2 regions of the Actinosynnema sp. NPDC050436 genome follow, and region 2 is predicted to be linked to the other one. Evidence: riboswitches for the same ligand, from Rfam matches in the RefSeq annotation. Region 2 holds a riboswitch; the other holds the start of a gene.
The links. Region 2 has a riboswitch for cobalamin ahead of metE (5-methyltetrahydropteroyltriglutamate--homocysteine S-methyltransferase). Riboswitches for the same ligand answer to the same signal wherever they lie in the genome.

Region 1 (8,833 bases), on a different contig from region 2:
CGCCGCCCTGCGCGCCCAGCGACTTGGACAGCGTCACCGTGGTCACCACGTCCGGTGCCTTGGCCAGCCCCGCGGCGTGCACCGCGCCCCGGCCGCCGTCGCCGAGCACGCCCAGGCCGTGCGCGTCGTCCACGACCAGCGCCGACCCGTGCTCCCGGCACACCGAGGCGAGTTCGCCCAGCGGGGCCAGGTCGCCGTCCACGGAGAACACCGAGTCGGTGACGACCAGCGCCCGCCGCTTGCCCCGGGTGGCCAGCGCGTGCGCGACCTGCGCCACGTCGCAGTGCCCCGCCACGACCACGTCCGCCTTGGACAGCCGGGTGCCGTCGATCAGCGACGCGTGGATGTGCTGGTCGGCCACGATCGCGGTGCCCGGCCCGGACAGCGCGGTGAGCGCGCCCAGGTTCGCCAGGTAGCCGGAGGAGAACACCAGCGCGGACTGCGCGCCGCAGAAGTTGGCCAGCTCGTACTCCAGCTCGGTGTGCAGCTCGGTCGAGCCGGTGACCAGCCGGGAGCCGGTGGAACCGGCGCCCCAGCGCAGGGTGGCGGCTGCCGCCGCGCCCATCACCCGCTTGTCGCGGGCGAGGCCGAGGTAGTCGTTGGACGCCAGGTCCAGGTCGGTCGAGTCGGCCGGGCGGGGGCGCACCCGGCGGGCCAGGCCGGCTTTCGCGCGGGCTTCCGCGCGGGTGTCGATCCAGTCGAACACCGACTCCGGTCCGGTCGCCGCCCCTGTGCTCACGCTCACGCCGGCAGTGTCGCATCCGGCGGATAGCGTCCCGGCGTGGACCTCTTCCAGCTCGGTTCCGACGACCTGCGGGCGCTGCGCGCGACCGCGCCGGTGCACCGGGATCCGGCCACCGGGTTGTGGCTGGTCAGCCGGTACGACGACGTGCGGGCGGTGCTGGCCGACCCGAAGCGCTTCCACCCGGACAACGCGCTCACCGCCGTCACCGCCGTGCCGCGCCCGGTGCTGCGGGTGCTGGCCCGCGCGGGCTTCTCGCTGCCGCCGACGCTGGCCAACAACGGCACCGGCACCCACGCCGGGCTGCGCCGGCTCGTCGCCCGGTTCCTCACCCCGGACCGGGTGCGCGCGATGGGGCCCCGGATCGCCGAACTGGCCCGGGAACGGCTCGACCGGCTGACGGGCCCGGTCGCCGACCTGCACGCCGCGCTGGCCCGCGACCTGCCGGCGGTCGTGCTGCTGGAGGTGATGGGGATCGACGGGGTGGACGTCGGGCTGCTGAAGCGGTGGAGCACGGCGTCGCTGGAGCTGTTCTGGGGCACCCCGTCGCCGGAGCGCCAGCACGAGCTGGCCGGGCCGACCGCCGAGTTCCACCGGTGGCTGACCGGGCGCCTCCGGGCGGCCCGGGGCGACGACCTGTTCGGCGCGCTGCGGGACGTGCCGGTCCGGGAGGCCGCCGGCCTGTGCTACTTCCTGCTGATCGCCGGCCAGGAGACCACCACCCAGCTCCTCGGCGCGCTGTTCGACGCGGTGCTGCGGCAGGACGGCCTGTGGTCGCGGCTGGCCGAGCCGGGGACGGCGGGGTGGGTGGTGGAGGAGGTGCTGCGCCGCGACCCGCCGGTCAGCACGTGGCGGCGGGTCGCGGCCGAGCCGGTGACGATCTCCGGCGTGGACGTCCCGGCGGGCGCGCAGTTGCTGCTGATGCTCGCGGGCAGCGGCTCGGACCCGGAGGTGTTCGCCGAGCCGGAGCGGCTGTGCCCGGCCCGGCCGAACGCGCGCAAGCACCTCGCCTTCGGGTACGGCCGGCACTTCTGCCTGGGCGCGGGGCTGGCCAGGCTGGAGGCGGAGGTGGTGCTGCGGGAGACCCGCGAGCGCTTCCCGGACCTGCGCCTGGCCTCCGCCGAGCCGCCGCCGATGCTGGGGCTGCTGTCGTTCCGCGCGCCGCTCAGCGTGCGGGTCGAGCTGGGCGGTGCCGGCCGGGTGGCCGCTCCGGGCGCGGGGCTCGTGGGCTCGCCGACGAGAGGGTGATCACGTCCGCCGGGGCCCTCGGCGGCCCGGTTCCCCGGTGCCCGCGCCCCGGGAACCCGTAGTGGTCGCGCCGGGTCCGTGACCGGTCCGGGGACGCGACTGCGCAGGTCAGGTCCCCGGCGAGGGCCGGTCGACCGGGTCCCGTGCACCGCCCCGGAGCGCGGGTCCGCCGTCCGACCAGGTCCGATCGGGTGTGACGGCGCTCGCCCGGCCGGAGCCCGCCGGGGGCTTGGAGCCGGTCGGCCGAAGTGCGACGATGCCGGGGCTGTAGGGGTGCGCGAGGAAGCCGGTGCGAATCCGGCGCGGTCCCGCCACTGTGACCGGGCGCGTGGATCCGGGAGTCAGGAACTCGGCCCCGATCTCACGAGACCGGACACGGGCGTGGACACCCGAGGAAGGACACCGCCGCATGGGCGCGCGTTTCCCCTTTTCCGCCGTCGTCGGCCACGACGACCTCCGCACGGCGCTGCTGCTCAACGCCGTGCACCCCGGTATCGGCGGCGTGCTCGTCCGAGGTGAGAAGGGGACCGCGAAGTCGACCGTGGTCCGCGCCTTGGCCGCGCTGCTGCCCGCCCTGGACGTCGTCGCGGCCTGCCGCTTCGGCTGCGACCCGGCGGCGGTCGCCGACTGCCCGGACGGCCCGCACGACGGCGGTCCGGCCGAACGCCGCACCGCGCGCCTGGTGGAGCTGCCGGTCGGCGCGACCGAGGACCGGCTGATCGGCTCGCTGGACCTGGAGCGCGCGCTGACCGAGGGCGTGCGGGCCTACCAGCCCGGCCTGCTGGCCGCCGCGCACCGGGGCGTGCTCTACGTGGACGAGGTCAACCTCCTGCACGACCACCTGGTGGACCTGCTGCTCGACGCCGCCGCGATGGGCCGCGCGCACGTCGAGCGCGAAGGCGTGTCCGTGTCGCACGCCGCGTCGTTCCTCCTGGTCGGGACCATGAACCCGGAGGAGGGCGAGCTGCGGCCCCAGTTGCTGGACCGCTTCGGCCTCACGGTGTCCGTGCGGGCGGCGCGGGACGTGGCCACCCGGACCGAGGTGATCCGCCGCCGGCTGGCCTACGAGGCGGACCCCGGCGGCTTCGCGGCACGCTGGGCCGACGAGGACGCCGCGCTGGCCGACCGGATCGTGGCGGCCCGCGACCGGCTGCCCGCCGTCGTGCTGCCCGACGCCGAGGTGCGCCGGATCGCCGGCATCTGCGCCGCGTTCGAGGTCGACGGGATGCGCGCGGACCTGGTGGTCGCCCGGACGGCCGTCGCGCACGCCGCGTGGCGCGGGGTGGCCGAGGTCGCGGAGCAGGACGTGGAGGCCGCCGTCCGGCTGGCGCTGCCGCACCGCAAGCGCCGCGACCCGTTCGACGAGCCCGGCCTGGAGGAGCAGCAGCTCGAAGACGCGATGCGGCAGGGCGCCGAGCACGCCGCCGACGACCCCGACGACAGCCCGGACGACCCCGACAGCCCGGATGACCCGGACGACGACCCGGACGGCCCGGACGGCGGGCTGCCGCCGGACACCGCCGAACCGCCCGCCGAGTCCACTCCGGACGGTCCGCCGCAGCGGCCGGGCGGCTCGTCCGGCGACCGCCCGCACACGCCCGCGCCGTCGTTCAAGGCCCGGCTGCTCCAGGTGCCCGGCGTCGGCGAGGGTGCGCCCGGCAGGCGCTCCCGCGCCCGCGCCCGGACCGGGCGGGTGGTCCGGGCGTCCACTGTGGACGGATCGGGGCTGCACCTGGTGGGCACGCTCGGCGCGGCGGCCCCGTTCCAGGCCGCCCGGGGCCGCAGCGGGCCCGGCCTGGTGCTGCGCGGCACCGACCTGCGACGAGCGGTCCGGGAGGGCAAGGAGGGCAACCTGGTGCTGTTCGTGGTCGACGCCTCCGGCTCGATGGCCGCGCGGCAGCGCATGTCGGCGGTCAGCGGCGCGGTGATCTCCCTGCTGCGCGACGCCTACCAGCGCCGGGACAAGGTCGGCGTGATCACCTTCCGGGGCGCCGGCGCGGAGACCGCCCTGCCTCCGACCACCTCGGTGGACGCGGCGGCGGCCCGGCTCCGGCAGTTGCGCACCGGCGGGCGCACCCCGCTCGCCGACGGCCTGCTGCGCGCCCGCCGGGTGCTGGAGTCCGAACGGGTCCGCGACCCGCGCCGCCGCCCGCTGCTGGTGCTGCTGACGGACGGCCGCGCCACCGCCACCGGCTCCGGCGGCGACCCGCTGCGCGACGCCCTGCGCGCGGCCGGCCTGCTGGCCGCCGACGAGGTGGCCTCAGTGGTCGTGGACTGCGAGTCCGGTCACGTCCGGCTCGGCCTCGCCGGCCGGGTCGCCGGGGCGCTGGGCGCGGTGTGCCTGCGCCTGGAAGAACTGTCCGCCGACCAGGTCGCCGGCGTCGTGCGCGCCGTGCGGGCCGCTTAGGAGACCGCCGTGCCCCAAGGACAGCCGTCCGTCGTCCCGGTCGACGGGCTCACCACCCGGCAGCGCCGCAACCGGCCGCTGACCATCCTGCACACCGGCGAGATGAAGGGTAAGTCGACGGCCGCCTTCGGGCTCGCCCTGCGCGGGTGGAACCAGGGCTGGTCCATCGGCGTGTTCCAGTTCGTCAAGTCGGCCAGGTGGAAGGTCGGCGAGGAGACCGCCTTCCGCGCCCTGGGCCGGCTGCACGAGCAGACCGGCGAGGGCGGGCCGGTCGAGTGGCACAAGATGGGCGAGGGCTGGTCCTGGTCCCGCAAGGCGGGCACCGAGGACCACGCCGCCGCCGCGCTGGAGGGCTGGCGCGAGATCGCCCGCCGGCTCGCCGCCGGGCAGCACGGCGTGTACGTGCTCGACGAGTTCACCTACCCGCTGCACTGGGGCTGGGTCGACGTGGACGAGGTGGTCGCCGCCCTGCGCGACCGCCCCGGCCACCAGCACGTGGTGATCACCGGCCGGTACGCGCCGCAGGCCCTGGTCGACGCCGCCGACCTGGTCGTGGAGATGACCAAGGTCAAGCACCCCATGGACGCGGGGCAGAAGGGCCAGAAGGGGATCGAGTGGTGAACCGCCTGGTGGTCGCCGCGCCCGCCTCGGGCAGCGGCAAGACCACCGTGGCCACCGGCCTGATGGCGGCGCTGCGCCGCGCGGGGGACCGGGTGGCCCCCTTCAAGGTCGGGCCGGATTACATCGACCCCGGCTACCACGGGCTGGCCACCGGCCGGCCGGGCCGCAACCTGGACCCGGTCATGGTCGGCGAGCACCGGGTCGCGTCGCTGTTCGCGCACGGCGCGCGCGGCTGCGACCTGGCCGTGGTCGAAGGCGTGATGGGCCTGTTCGACGGCCGGGTCGACACCGAGGGCGTCGGCTCCACCGCGCACGTGGCGAAGCTGCTGTCCGCGCCCGTGCTGTTCGTGGTGGACGCGCGCGGCCAGAGCCGCAGCCTGGCCGCCCTGCTGCACGGGTTCCGGGGCTACGACCCGACCGTGCGGCTGGGCGGCGTGGTGCTCAACCAGGTCGGCTCCGAGCGGCACGAGCACGTGCTGCGCGGCGCGTGCGCCGAAGTCGGGCTGGAGGTGCTGGGCGTGCTGCCGCGCGACGACAGGTTCCGGCTGCCGTCCCGCCACCTCGGCCTGGTCACCGCCGCCGAGCACGGGCAGGCCGCGTTGGACGCCGTGGACGCGATCGCCTCGGCCGTCGCCGAGCACGTCGACCTCGACGCGGTGCGCCGGCTCGCCGCACAGGTGCCCGCCCTGGCCGTGCCCGCCTGGGACCCGGCCGCCGAGGTCGAGCCGGTCGGCGGCGCACCGGTGGTCGCGGTCGCGGGCGGCGCGGCGTTCACCTTCGGCTACGCCGAGCACGTCGAGCTGCTGCGCGCGGCCGGCGCGGACGTCGTGGTGGTGGACCCGCTGCGCGACCCGGGCCTCCCCGACGGCACGGCCGGCCTGGTGCTGCCCGGCGGGTTCCCCGAGCAGCACGCCCACGAGCTGTCCGCCAACACCGGCCTGCGCGCCGCCGTCGCCGCGTTCGCGCGGACCGGCCCGGTGCACGCCGAGTGCGGCGGCCTGCTGTACCTGGCGCGGGAGCTGGACGGCGTGCCGATGTGCGGCGTGCTCGACGCGGTCGGCTCGATGACGCCCAAGCTCACGCTGGGCTACCGCGACGCCGTCGCGCCGGCCGACTCCGTGCTGGCCGTGGCCGGCACCCGGATCACCGGGCACGAGTTCCACCGGACGGCGCTCAGCCCGCCCTGCGGCGGCCCCGGCGGCGCCCGCCCGGCCTGGCAGTGGCGCGGCCACGACCAGCGGCCCGTCGCCGAGGGTTTCGTGCTCGACCGCGTGCACGCGTCGTACCTGCACACCCACCCGGCGTCCGCGCCGGGAGCGGTGGCCCGCTTCGCGCGGGCGTGCGCGGGCACGTCCGCGCGGCACGAGGCCACTCGATAGTGGTTCACTCCGGCGCGGTACCGTCCGTGCCCAGCAAGCCGTACACGTCGTGGGGAGCAGTTGTGATGACTGGTCGGGTCTCCTTCGTGGGCGCCGGTCCCGGTGCCGCCGATCTCATCACCGTCCGGGGCGCTAAGCGGATAGCCGAGGCCGACGTGGTCGTGTGGTCGCCCGCCGTCGTCGAGGTCGAGTGCGTGCGCGAGCACGCCCGCCCGGACGCGGAGCTGGTGGACCTCTCCCGGGTGTCGGAGTCCGAGGTCGTGGACCTGTACCGGCGCGCGTCGGCGAGCAAGCTCGCGGTGGTGCGGCTGCACGCGGGCGACCCGTCGCTGTGGGGCGGGCTGCGCGAGCAGCACGACACGTGCCAGAAGCTCGGGCTGGCCGTCGAGGTCGTGCCCGGCGTGTCGGCGGTGTCCGCCGTGGGCGCGTCGGTCGGCCGCGAGCTGACCACCTCGGACGTCGCGCAGTCGCTCGTGCTGACCGGGCCCGAGGGCGCGGAGCACGTGGCCGAGTTCGCCGCGCACGGCACCACGATGGCGATCAGCGCGTCCGGCGCGCGGACCGGCCGGATCGTGGAGCAGTTGCGGGCGGGCGGCTACCCCGACGACACGCCGGTCGTGGTGGCCTACAAGGTCTCCCTGCCCGACGAGACGGTCGCGCAGACCACGCTGGGCGGGCTGGAGGCGTGCGTCAAGGAGCACAAGCTCTACCGCACCACGCTGTTCCTGGTCGGCGAGGTGCTCAGGCCCGCCGCGCCCCGGCGCGCGGCCCCCGGTGACGAGCCGGTGCGCCGGACCCGGTCCAAGTGGTCGATGCGCGCGTCCCGCGACTCGGCCTCGGTCGCCGCGTGGTCCGCCGTGCACGACTGGCAGGAGACCGCGCGGGCCCGCCGGTCCGCGCCCGCCCGGCCGAAGCCGGACCGCGACGACCCGGTGCTGGAGCTGGTGACCGGCCCGACCGGTGCCGAGGACGTCCCGGCGGACGCCGTGCCGGTCGACGCCGGCGGTGCCGCGCCGGTCGAGCAGGCCAAGCCCAAGCCGACCGTCGCGGCGGCGGCCAAGCGCAAGCCGACCACGGTGCAGGCCAGCACCACGCCGCGCAAGCCGGCTGCGAGGACCGCCGCCGCGACCCGGGCCAAGAAGACCAAGCGCGCCGACTGACGTGGACGTCGTCGCGCTGCACGGGTTCCTCGCCGACGCGGGTCGGAGCTGGGACTCGGTGACCGTCGTGGACGTGGGCTCGCACGGCCTGCGCCACGCGCTCAACGTGTGCCGCGCGCGGCCGGCCGTCGCGGTGTCCGGTGCCGACCCGGCCGAGCTGGGCCGGGGCCTGGCCGGCTGGCGGCGCACGCTCACCGTCGCCGACGCGTCCGGTCTGTCCACTGTGGACCCGGCGGACGCGGTGGTGCGGCGCTGGGTCGAGCCGGGGTTCGCGCTGTGCGCGGCGGACGCCGGCTGGACGCCCTCGCCCGGCGGCTGGGCGCTGCCCGACGACGACTTCGCCCACCGGGACGGGATGGTGGCCACCGCCGAGGTGCGCGCGCTCGCGCTGCCCCGGCTCGCGCCCCGCCCCGGCGAGCTGGTGTGGGACGTCGGCGCGGGTCCGGGCGCGGTCGGCGTCGAGTGCGCCCGGCTCGGCGCGGCCGTCGTCGCGGTGGAGCGGGACCCGGTGCAGTGCGTGCGGATCATCGCCAACGCCGCCGCGCACGGCGTGGACGTGCGGGTGGTGGAGTCGCCGCTGGCCGAGGCCGCCGACCTGCCGCGCCCGGACGCGGTGTTCGTCGGCGGCGGCGGACCGGACGTGGTGCGGCAGTGCGCGCGGGTCGGCGCGTCGCGGGTCGTGGTGGCCACCGCGGACCTGGAACGGGTGCTGCCCGCGCGGGACGCGCTGGCCGTTGCCGGCTACGAGGTGGCGGGCAGCCAGCTCTCCGCCGCGCGGCTGGTCGGTGGCGCCCTGCGCGCGGTGGACCCGGTGATGGTGTTGTGGGCCACCAGGAAGCGCTGACCGGACGGGGTCGCGCGCGGTGGTCGCCGCTCCCGGTTCAGGGGGTGCGGAAGTCGTGATGGGGAGGGCTTGGGCGTGATCGGGTTGTTCGCCGCCGGCGAGCGCGGGCGGCGGGCGGCCGTCGAGCTCGCGGGGTTCCTCGGGCCGGACGCGGTGGTGCCGGACGGGCCGGTCGGCCCGGCGCTGCGCCGGCTGTGGCCCCGCCTGGGGTCCGCCGTGTTCTTCCTCGGCACGGACGCCACCGTCCGGCTGGTCGCGCCGCTGCTGCGCGACGAGCGCTCGGACCCGGGCGTGGTGTGCGTCGACGGCGGGTTCGCGGTGGCGCTGCTGGGCGGCGTGGACGCGCTGGCCGGCCGGATCGGCGAACTGCTCGACAGCACCCCGGTGGTGACCTCCGCGTCGTCGGCGTCGCCGCTGGACGAGCTGGTCGAG
Region 2 (8,833 bases):
CCGGGCGCACGGGCCTGCGGGCCCCGTACCTGCCGTGGCTCGGCCAGGCCCGGCACACCACCACGCCCTACGAGTACCGGTGTGCCGCGCCGTCCCACCCGACCGGGTGCGGGCGCTGGCACGCCGCGCAGCTGGACGCCCTGATCGGCGACGACGTGGCCGCGTTCATCGCCGAGCCGGTGGCCGGCGCGGCGCTGGGCGCGTGCGTGCCCGACGACGAGTACTGGCCGGCCGTGGCGGAGGTGTGCCGGCGGCGGGGCGTGCTGCTCATCGCCGACGAGGTGATGACCGGGTTCGGGCGCACCGGCCGATGGTTCGCCTGCGAGCACTGGGGACTGCGGCCGGACGTGTTGGTGGCGGGCAAGGGCGCGGCGGCGGGCTACTGGCCGCTCGGCCTGGCGGTGTGCTCGGGACGCGTGCACGACACCATCGCCGCCGGCGGGTTCACGCACGGCTTCACCTACTCCCACCACCCGGTCGGGGCCGCCGCCGGGCGGGCGGTGCTTCGCGTGCTGGCCGGGCGGGACCTGGTGGCGCGGTCGGCCGGGCTCGGTGACGCGCTGGACCGCGCGCTGCGCGACCGGCTCGGCGACCACCCGGCCGTGGGCGACATCCGGGGGTTGGGCCTGCTGCGCGGCGTGGAGCTGGTCGCCGACCGCCCGAGCCGCCGTCCGTTCCCCCGGTCGGCGCGCGTCGCCGAACGCGTCGTGGCGGCGGCCAGGGACCACGGCCTCCTGCTCTACCACTCCACGGGTTGCGCGAACGGGTCGGACGGCGACGTCCTGCTGTTCGGCCCTCCTCTGGTCGTGAGCACCGATCAGGTTGAGGAGATGGCGCAACGGTGCGCCGCCGCTGTCCGCGTGGTTCTCGGGCAGTGACGGACGACGTATCCCGGAACAGCTTCCACAATAATGTGTGACATTTCCACGGGGACTGCGACAGTCCGTTATTGATTTACCGGCGACGCGTCGCGCCACCCCCGGAACGAACGCCGAAAGGGGGTCGGGCGGCTGGTGGCCGCCCGACCCCTTCGACCCGGCACTTGTGCCACCGGGCGCGGCGGTCCGGTCAGAGGATGTCGACCAGGACCTTCGAGATGTCGATGTCGTCGATGATGTCCGCGTTGTTCAGCGCGTCGACCACCGCGCTCTTGAAGATCAGGTTGTCCTCCACCGTCAGGTTGTTCAGGACGTCCTTGATGACGACCTGGACCGCGTTGAGCTCGGCGTTGGTGAGCACGTCGATGTCGTTGCCGCTGGCGATGTCGCCGATGGTGATGACCGAGTCGGGCAGGTCGATCGGCACCTGCACGGTGGTGTTGATGGTGCACACGATGACGTTGACCAGGCCGGTCGGGTCGGAGTTGATGCAGGAGGCGCTCGGCGTGCCGGTGGCGGAGGCGGTACCGGCGGTACCGAGGGCGGCCAGGGCGGCGAACGTGACGGCGGTGGCGGCGGTGGCGATGCGCTTGAACAACTCGGTCTCCGTTTCCTGAAGGGGTGGTGCGATCTGCCAGGAGAAAGAAACCAGATGCCGACCGGGGCATGGAAGAGGCAATTTCTTCGAGTACCGTTCACCTGCCGTTGGATTGATCCGCTCGTCCGCGCGGCGTTGCGCCGATCGTCCGCCGGAACCGATCAGGGCCGTATCGCCGATTTTTACTCTTATGACGGCGACACGGGTTCAAACTACGCCACAGGTGTGATCCGGGGAACGAGCCGATGGATCGGCCACCGATGTGCTGGTGTAAACCGTGGAGTTCGCACAAGCGCCCCCGGAAGGCCACTCGAAAGGCGGTGCTGCGCTTTGTCATCCCCATCGGCCGCCCGAGTGCGTCCCACTCCCCCAAACTGCTCCGGACGGGTGATGAATCACTTCCCGGACACCGACCCGGAAAGGTGTGTGACCCGAGTCACAACCACAAATCGGGGCGCATGTTGTTCAACCGCCTCCACCCCCGTTGCGCGTGCGGACACGACGGCGTGCGCGGCGGTCGGCCGGTGGCCAGCCCGGAACGGCCGCTCGACCTGTCATGTGCCCGGTCGAGGTGCACCACGCCATCGCGGTCGGCGGGTTCACGCACAGCTTCACACCACCCGGTCGGGGCCACCCCGGACGGGCGGTCCCCTGCAGGCCGACCGGGCGGAACCTCGTCACGCGCCACGGGTCGTGGCAACGGGTCGGACGGCGATGCCTGCTGTTCGGTCCGCCGCTGGTCGTGAGCGCGCATCAGGTGCGGGAGACCCCCGGGCGATGCGCCGCCGCGATCCCCGCGACGCGGGCCCCGTCGGGGAGGGGCGACCGGCTGAACGGTCCCGTAGCGGCGACCAGACCGCGGTGTCCGCAGGCTGGGACCGATCGGGTGCCACCGGGCCGCGAGCCGCTACAGTGGCGGGGCAGCAGGTTCGGCCGCCGCAGGAGGAGTGCGGTGGCCGAGGCAAGAGGGAACCCGGTGCGAGTCCGGGACTGCCCCGCAGCGGTGAGTGGGAACGACCGCCGTCTGTCTCCGCGGAGACGAGCACTGGGCCCCGCCGGGCCTGGGAAGCGACGGCCAGTAGGAACCCGGCGTGCGCCGGAGCGCCCACGAGTCCGAAGACCTGCCCGCTGTGCACCCTGCGACCGCGGGGTGCTGGCAGCGACCTCGCGGGTGGGTCATCGCCGAGTCCGACCGGTGTCGGTCGTGGCTTGTCGTGCGCTCCCGCAGGTCCACGTGGACTCGCGAAGGAGAGCCCCGTGACTTCCCCCAGCCCGACCAGCCGCGCGACCGTGCACGGTTATCCCCGCCAAGGTGCCGACCGGGAGCTGAAGAAGGCGATCGAGGCGTACTGGAAAGGCCGCGTCGACGCAGACACCCTGCTCGCCACCGCCCGTGAACTGCGGCTGCGGAACCTGGCGGAGCTGCGCGCCGCCGGCGTGGACGAGATCCCGAGCAACTACTTCTCGTTCTACGACCACGTGTTGGACACCGCGTGGCTGCTCGGCGCCGTCCCGGACCGCCACCTCGCGGCCGTCCCGGACGTGACGACCGCCGCCGGCGAGTTGGACCGCTACTTCGCCATGGCGCGCGGCACGGCGGACGCGCCGCCGCTGGAGATGACGAAGTGGTTCGACACGAACTACCACTACCTGGTGCCCGAACTGGGCCCGGACACCCGGTTCGCGCTGAACGCCGGCAAGCCGCTGGCCGAGTTCGCCGAGGCGCTGGAGCAGGGAGTGCGCACACGGCCGGTGCTCGTCGGCCCCGTCACCTTCCTGTTGCTGGCCAAGGACCCCACCGGCACCGACGGATTCCGGCCGCTGGACCTGCTCGACCAGGTGGTCCCGCTCTACGCGGAGCTGCTGGGCCGCCTGCGCGAGGCGGGCGCGGAGTGGGTGCAGCTCGACGAGCCCGCGCTGGTCACCGACCAGCCGGCAGAGGTGCTGGCCGAGGTCGCCGACGTCTACGCCGCCCTCGGCGCGCTGGAAACCCGTCCGAAGCTCCTGGTCGCCTCCTACTTCGACCGGCTCGGCGACGCGCTGCCGGTCCTGGCCGCGGCGCCGGTCGACGGCCTGGCCCTGGACTTCACCAACTCCGCCGCGGCCAACCTGGACGGCCTCGCCGCCGTGGGCGGCATTCCGGACAAGCGTTTGGTCGCGGGTGTCGTCAACGGGCGCAACGTCTGGGCGGCGGACCTGAGCGCCGCCCTGGGCACCTTGGGCACGCTGCTCGGCCTGGCCGGTTCGGTGGACGTCGCGGCGTCCTGCTCGCTGCTGCACGTGCCGCTGGACGTCACGCTCGACACCGACCTCGCCCCGGAGACGGCCGGCTGGCTCTCCTTCGCCCGCCAGAAACTGGACGAGATCGTCACGTTGCGGCGTGGTCTGACCGAGGGCCGCGCCGCGATCGGCAACGCCCTGCACGTCAACCAGAGCAGGCTGGCCTCCCGAGCGGCGTCGCCGATCGTGCGGGTGCCCGCCGTGCGGGACCGGGTTGCCGCGATCACCGACGCCGACCTGCACCGCGCCGGCCCGTACGGCAAGCGCCGCCTGGCCCAGCAGGACCGCCTCCGGCTGCCCGAACTGCCGACCACGACCATCGGCTCCTTCCCGCAGACGCCCGAGCTGCGCAAGGCCCGTGCCGCGCTGCGTGCCGGCGCGCTCGACCAGGACGCCTACCAGGAGGCGATGCGCGCCGAGATCCGCGCGGTCATCGCCGAGCAGGAGCGGATCGGCCTGGACGTGCTGGTGCACGGCGAGCCGGAGCGCAACGACATGGTCCAGTACTTCGGCGAGCAGCTCACCGGCTTCCTCGCCACCCAGCACGGCTGGGTCCAGTCCTACGGGACGCGCTACGTCCGCCCGCCGATCATCGTCGGCGACGTTGCCCGGCCCGCACCGATGACCGTCGGGTGGACGACCTACGCGCAGAGCGTGACCGAACGCCCGATCAAGGGAATGCTCACCGGACCGGTCACCATGCTCGCCTGGTCTTTCGTGCGCGACGACCAGCCCGAAGCCGACACCGCGCGCCAGGTCGCGCTCGCCCTGCGCGACGAGGTCGCCGACCTCGAACGCGCCGGGATCGCGATCATCCAGGTGGACGAGCCCGCGTTGCGCGAAACCCTCCCCCTGCGCACGGCGGACCGCGCCGACTACCTGTCCTGGGCGGTCGACTCGTTCCGGCTGGCCACCTCGGGCGTGCGCGACGACACCCAGATCCACACGCACATGTGCTACGCGGAGTTCGGTGACGTGCTCCAGGCCATCATCGACATGGACGCCGACGTGACGAGCCTGGAGGCGGCCCGGTCGAACATGGCCATCGTCGACGGACTGGTCCGCGCGGCGTACCCGAACGAGGTGGGCCCGGGTGTGTGGGACATCCACTCGCCGCGCGTGCCGTCGGTCGAGGAGATCGCCGATCACCTGGGCATCGCGGTCGGGTCGTTCCCCGCCGACCGCCTGTGGGTCAACCCGGACTGCGGGCTCAAGACGCGCGGCTACCCGGAGGTGCGAGCCACGCTGGCCAACCTGGTCGAGGCCACCGCCCGCGTGCGGGCTCGGGCGTGACCAGCGGGCAACTCTCCCCGCGGCGGGCGGTCCCCCCGCCCGCCGCGGGCCTCGCGCCGCGGACCGCTCGGCCCCGCACGGTCCGGGAACGCCTCGCCGCCGGGACCCCGGTCCTCTCGTTGGAATTCATGCCTCCGCGCGGGACCGACGACGCGGAGCGGATCTGGCAGACCGTCCGCCGGCTGGAGTCGCTGCGACCGGGCTTCGTGTCGGTCACCTACGGGGCCGGCGGGTCGACGCGGGACCACACGATCGCGGTCGCCGCGCGGATCGCCCGCGAGACGACGATGCTGCCGGTGGTCCACCTGACCGCCGTGGACCACTCGGTCCGGCAACTGCGGTCGTTGATCGGGGTCCTGGCCGACGCCAAAGTGGTCAACGTGCTGGCCCTGCGGGGCGACCCTCCGGGCGACGTCACCGGCAGGTGGGTGCGTCACCCCGAAGGTCTGGCGCACGCGAGCGAACTCGTCGGGCTGCTGCGCGATCACGGCGACTTCTGCGTGGGCGTGGCCGCCTTCCCGCACGGGCACCCGCGCTCGGCGAGCATCGAGGACGACACGGCGCACTTCGTCGCGAAGTGCCGGGCGGGCGCGGACTACGCGATCACCCAGATGTTCTTCGACGCCGACGACTACCTGCGGCTGCGGGACCGGGTCGTCGCGGCCGGCTGCGACACCCCGATCGTCCCCGCGCTGATGCCGATCACCACCATGCGCACTATCACCCGGTCGGAACAGCTGTCCGGAGCACCGTTCCCGGCGCACCTGGCCGCGCGGTTCGCCGCCGTCGCCGACGACCCCGAGGCCGTCCGCGCGCTCGGGATCGACCAGACGATCCTGCTTGCCCGGCGGCTGCTAGCCGAAGGCGTACCCGGGCTGCACTTCATCACCTTCAACCACACCCAGGCCATCACGGAGGTCGTCACCGAGCTGGCGGTTTCCTGGTAATGCCGCCGAAACCGCGCCGGGTCCAGGTCGACGGGACCGAGATGGTCGTCCTCACCGGCAGCGCCTACGAGAGCCTGGCGGGTCAACGCCGCCAGGCCGGGGCGCAAGCAGCCCGGGTCCGGGCGCTGCGCACCCAACTCGACCAGCTCATCTCGTTCGTGGACCGGCTCGACAGCCTCGTGGCCGCGCTGCCCGGATGCCCGCCCGCGCTGTGCTCCACCTGCCTGCCGACCGGGGCCGGATGCGCGCGGGACGCGCTGGTCGCAGAGTTGGCACGTCGCCCGCGAACCGGCAACCACACGGACTGATCTCGTGGAACTCCCCGGTCCGGGCACGACGGGGACGCCACGGCCGTCAGCCCCCGCCGCGTCGATCGGGTACGGCACGAAGGTGCCGCGGTGTTCGTCCACGCGTAGGGGCTCGCCGATGGGCGGGGCCGAGCGTTGCGGGCACAGGGGGCGGTCGCAGGTGCGGCAGCCGGGGCTGATCGGGGTGGCCGCGGCGGTGTCGTCGAGGTCGACGCCGGCGGAGTACACCAGACGGCTCACGTGCCTGATCTCGCAGCCCAGGCCGACGGTGAAGGTCTTGCCGGGATTGGCTTAGCCTCCCGGCCCCGGGACACGGTGCGGGCCACCCAGAGGTAGCGGCGGCCGTCGGGCACGGCGGCGACCTGGGTGACGATGCGGCCGTGCGAGCTGAACGCGCCGTAGACGTTCCACAGCAGGCAGGTGCCGCCGGAGCGGGAGAAGTGGAAGCCGGTGGCGGACTGGCACTTGGAGACGTTGCCGGCCCGGTCGGCGCGAAGGAAGGAGAACGGCACGCCGGGGGTGCCGGGGCGTTGCAGGGTGGTCAGGCGGTGGCAGATCGTCTCGAAGCCCAGGGCGAAGTGGTCGGCGAGCAGTTCGACGTCGTAGCGCAGCCGTTCGGCGGCCCGGTGGAACGTGCCGTAGGGCAGGACGAGCGCGGCGACCGCGTAGCGGGTTAGGCCGATGCGGATCAGCGCGCAGACCTGCGGATCGGATTCGCCGCTGTCGGCGACGATCGCGTCGAGGGCGTCCGCGAATTCGAGCAGCGCTAGTTGGGTGACCATGCGGAATGCCTGGCCGGGGCGCAGGTGAACGGACAGGCACAACGTCCGGGTGCCGGGCGAGACGGACCGCGCTGGCCGGGTCCCAGCAGGGCCGAGGTCACCGGCCCGTGGGGCGAGAGGTTCGGCGGGATCCCCGCCCGAGGCGATCGAATCCGTGGTCCGGCTGGACGACCGGTTCGCCGGGCGGCGGGCCGACCTGCTCACCGCCCGGTAGGAGCGCCGTGAGTGGTTCGCGCAGGGCGGCACACCGGACTTCCTCCCGCGAACCCGCGCGGTCCGTGAGGACGGCACCTCGCGGGTCGCCCCCCGGGCACCCGAGCCGGCCGACCGCGGGTGGAGATCACCGGGCCGCCTGATCGGAGGATGGCCGTCAACGCCCTCAACTCCGGCGCGAAGGTGTGGACGGCGGGCCTTGAGGACGCCACCTCGCCCACCTGGCACAGCGTCGTCACCGGGCAACTCACCCTGCTCAACGCGGCGCGGCACCGGATCGGCTTCACCGCCGAGGGCGGCAAGCGGTACGCGTTGGCCGCCGAGACCGCCACGGTCGTGGTGCGGCCACGCGGCTGGCACTCGGTGGAAAAGCACCTCGCGGTGGAGGGCCGGCCGATTTTCGGCGAGCCTGTTCGACTTCGGTCTGCACTTCTTCCACTGCGCCCGCAGGCAGATCGATGGCGGCACCGGGCCGTACTGCTACCTGCCCAAGCTGGAAGGTCGCCTGGAGTCCCGGCTGTGGAACGACGTCTTCGTGTTCGCCCAGGAGGTGCTGGGCGTTCCGCGCGGCACGATCCGCGCCACCGTGCTGATCGAGACCATCACCGCGGCGTTCGAGATGGAGGAGATCCTCCACGAGCTGCGCGAGCACAGCGCGGGGCTCAACGCGGGCCGCTGGGACCACGACTTCAGCGTGATCAAGAATTTCGGCCGCCGTCCGGAGTTCATCCGGCCCGACCGCGCGGGTGATGATGACCGTGCCGTTCATCCGCGCCACACCGAACTGCTCTGCTGGTGCGCACCTGCCACAAGCGCGGCGCGCACGCCAACGGCGGCGGACCTGCTCGCGGCCGACCGCACGCCGGGCCGGGTCACCGAAGCCGGTTTGCGCGGCAACGTGTCGGTGGCGGCCCGCTACTTCGAGGCGTGGTTGGACGGTGTGGGCGCGGCGTCGCCGGGCGGGCTGGTGGAGGACGCGGCCACCGCCGAGATCGCCCGCTGCCAGATCTGGCAGCGGCTGCGCCACATCACGCCCCGGCCGAGGGCGGCATGGTCACCGAGGAAACCGTGACGGCCATGCCGGACAAGGAACTGCTGGAGGTCCGGCCCGAGCGGCGGGCGGCGGTGCGGGCGCTGTTCGCGGACAACGCGCTCGGCGAGGACCTGCCGACGTTCTTCACCACCGAGGCATGCGCCGGGCACCTGGCGGGTCAGCCCGCAGGCGGGTAGGGCAGCAGCGAACTGGAGTTCTCGTCGACCCGCAGCGGCTTCCCGATCACCGGGAACGCCCGCTGCGGGCAGGCGGTGCGCTCGCACACCTTGCAGCCCATGCCGATCGGCGTGACGGCGGCGTCCGCGCCCAGGGTCAACCCCGTGGAGTAGACCAGCCGGCGGGCGTGGCGCAGCTCGCAGCCCAGCCCTACCACGAACGACTTGGCCGGGTCTCCGTGTCCGCCGGCGGCGCGGGTGACAGTGCGGGCGATCCAGAAGTACTTCGTGCCGTCGGGCAGCTCGGCGATCTGGGTCAGCACCC

Region 1: linked by a shared signal. The riboswitch ahead of AB0I60_RS36460 (putative cobaltochelatase) and the one ahead of metE (5-methyltetrahydropteroyltriglutamate--homocysteine S-methyltransferase) in region 2 are both predicted to bind cobalamin.

What each region holds. Positions count from the first base shown of each region.
Region 1 covers NZ_JBFAJV010000028.1:20,367-29,199, forward strand. Annotated here, with positions in the region: gene AB0I60_RS36450 (8-amino-7-oxononanoate synthase) at 1-739, opposite strand, end outside; gene AB0I60_RS36455 (cytochrome P450) at 782-1,990, shown strand; cobalamin riboswitch at 2,236-2,363, shown strand; gene AB0I60_RS36460 (putative cobaltochelatase) at 2,400-4,397, shown strand; gene cobO (cob(I)yrinic acid a,c-diamide adenosyltransferase) at 4,407-5,018, shown strand; gene AB0I60_RS36470 (cobyrinate a,c-diamide synthase) at 5,015-6,397, shown strand; gene AB0I60_RS36475 (cobalt-precorrin-4/precorrin-4 C(11)-methyltransferase) at 6,463-7,557, shown strand; gene AB0I60_RS36480 (hypothetical protein) at 7,559-8,401, shown strand; gene AB0I60_RS36485 (cobalamin biosynthesis protein) at 8,477-8,833, shown strand, end outside.
Region 2 covers NZ_JBFAJV010000001.1:583,356-592,188, forward strand. Annotated here, with positions in the region: gene AB0I60_RS02410 (aminotransferase class III-fold pyridoxal phosphate-dependent enzyme) at 1-878, shown strand, start outside; gene AB0I60_RS02415 (hypothetical protein) at 1,069-1,476, opposite strand; cobalamin riboswitch at 2,428-2,602, shown strand; gene metE (5-methyltetrahydropteroyltriglutamate--homocysteine S-methyltransferase) at 2,734-5,049, shown strand; partial or broken gene AB0I60_RS02425 (methylenetetrahydrofolate reductase) at 5,127-5,996, shown strand; gene AB0I60_RS02430 (hypothetical protein) at 5,996-6,304, shown strand; partial or broken gene AB0I60_RS02435 (short-chain fatty acyl-CoA regulator family protein) at 6,371-7,143, opposite strand; partial or broken gene AB0I60_RS02440 (malate synthase A) at 7,216-8,529, shown strand; gene AB0I60_RS02445 (short-chain fatty acyl-CoA regulator family protein) at 8,511-8,833, opposite strand, start outside.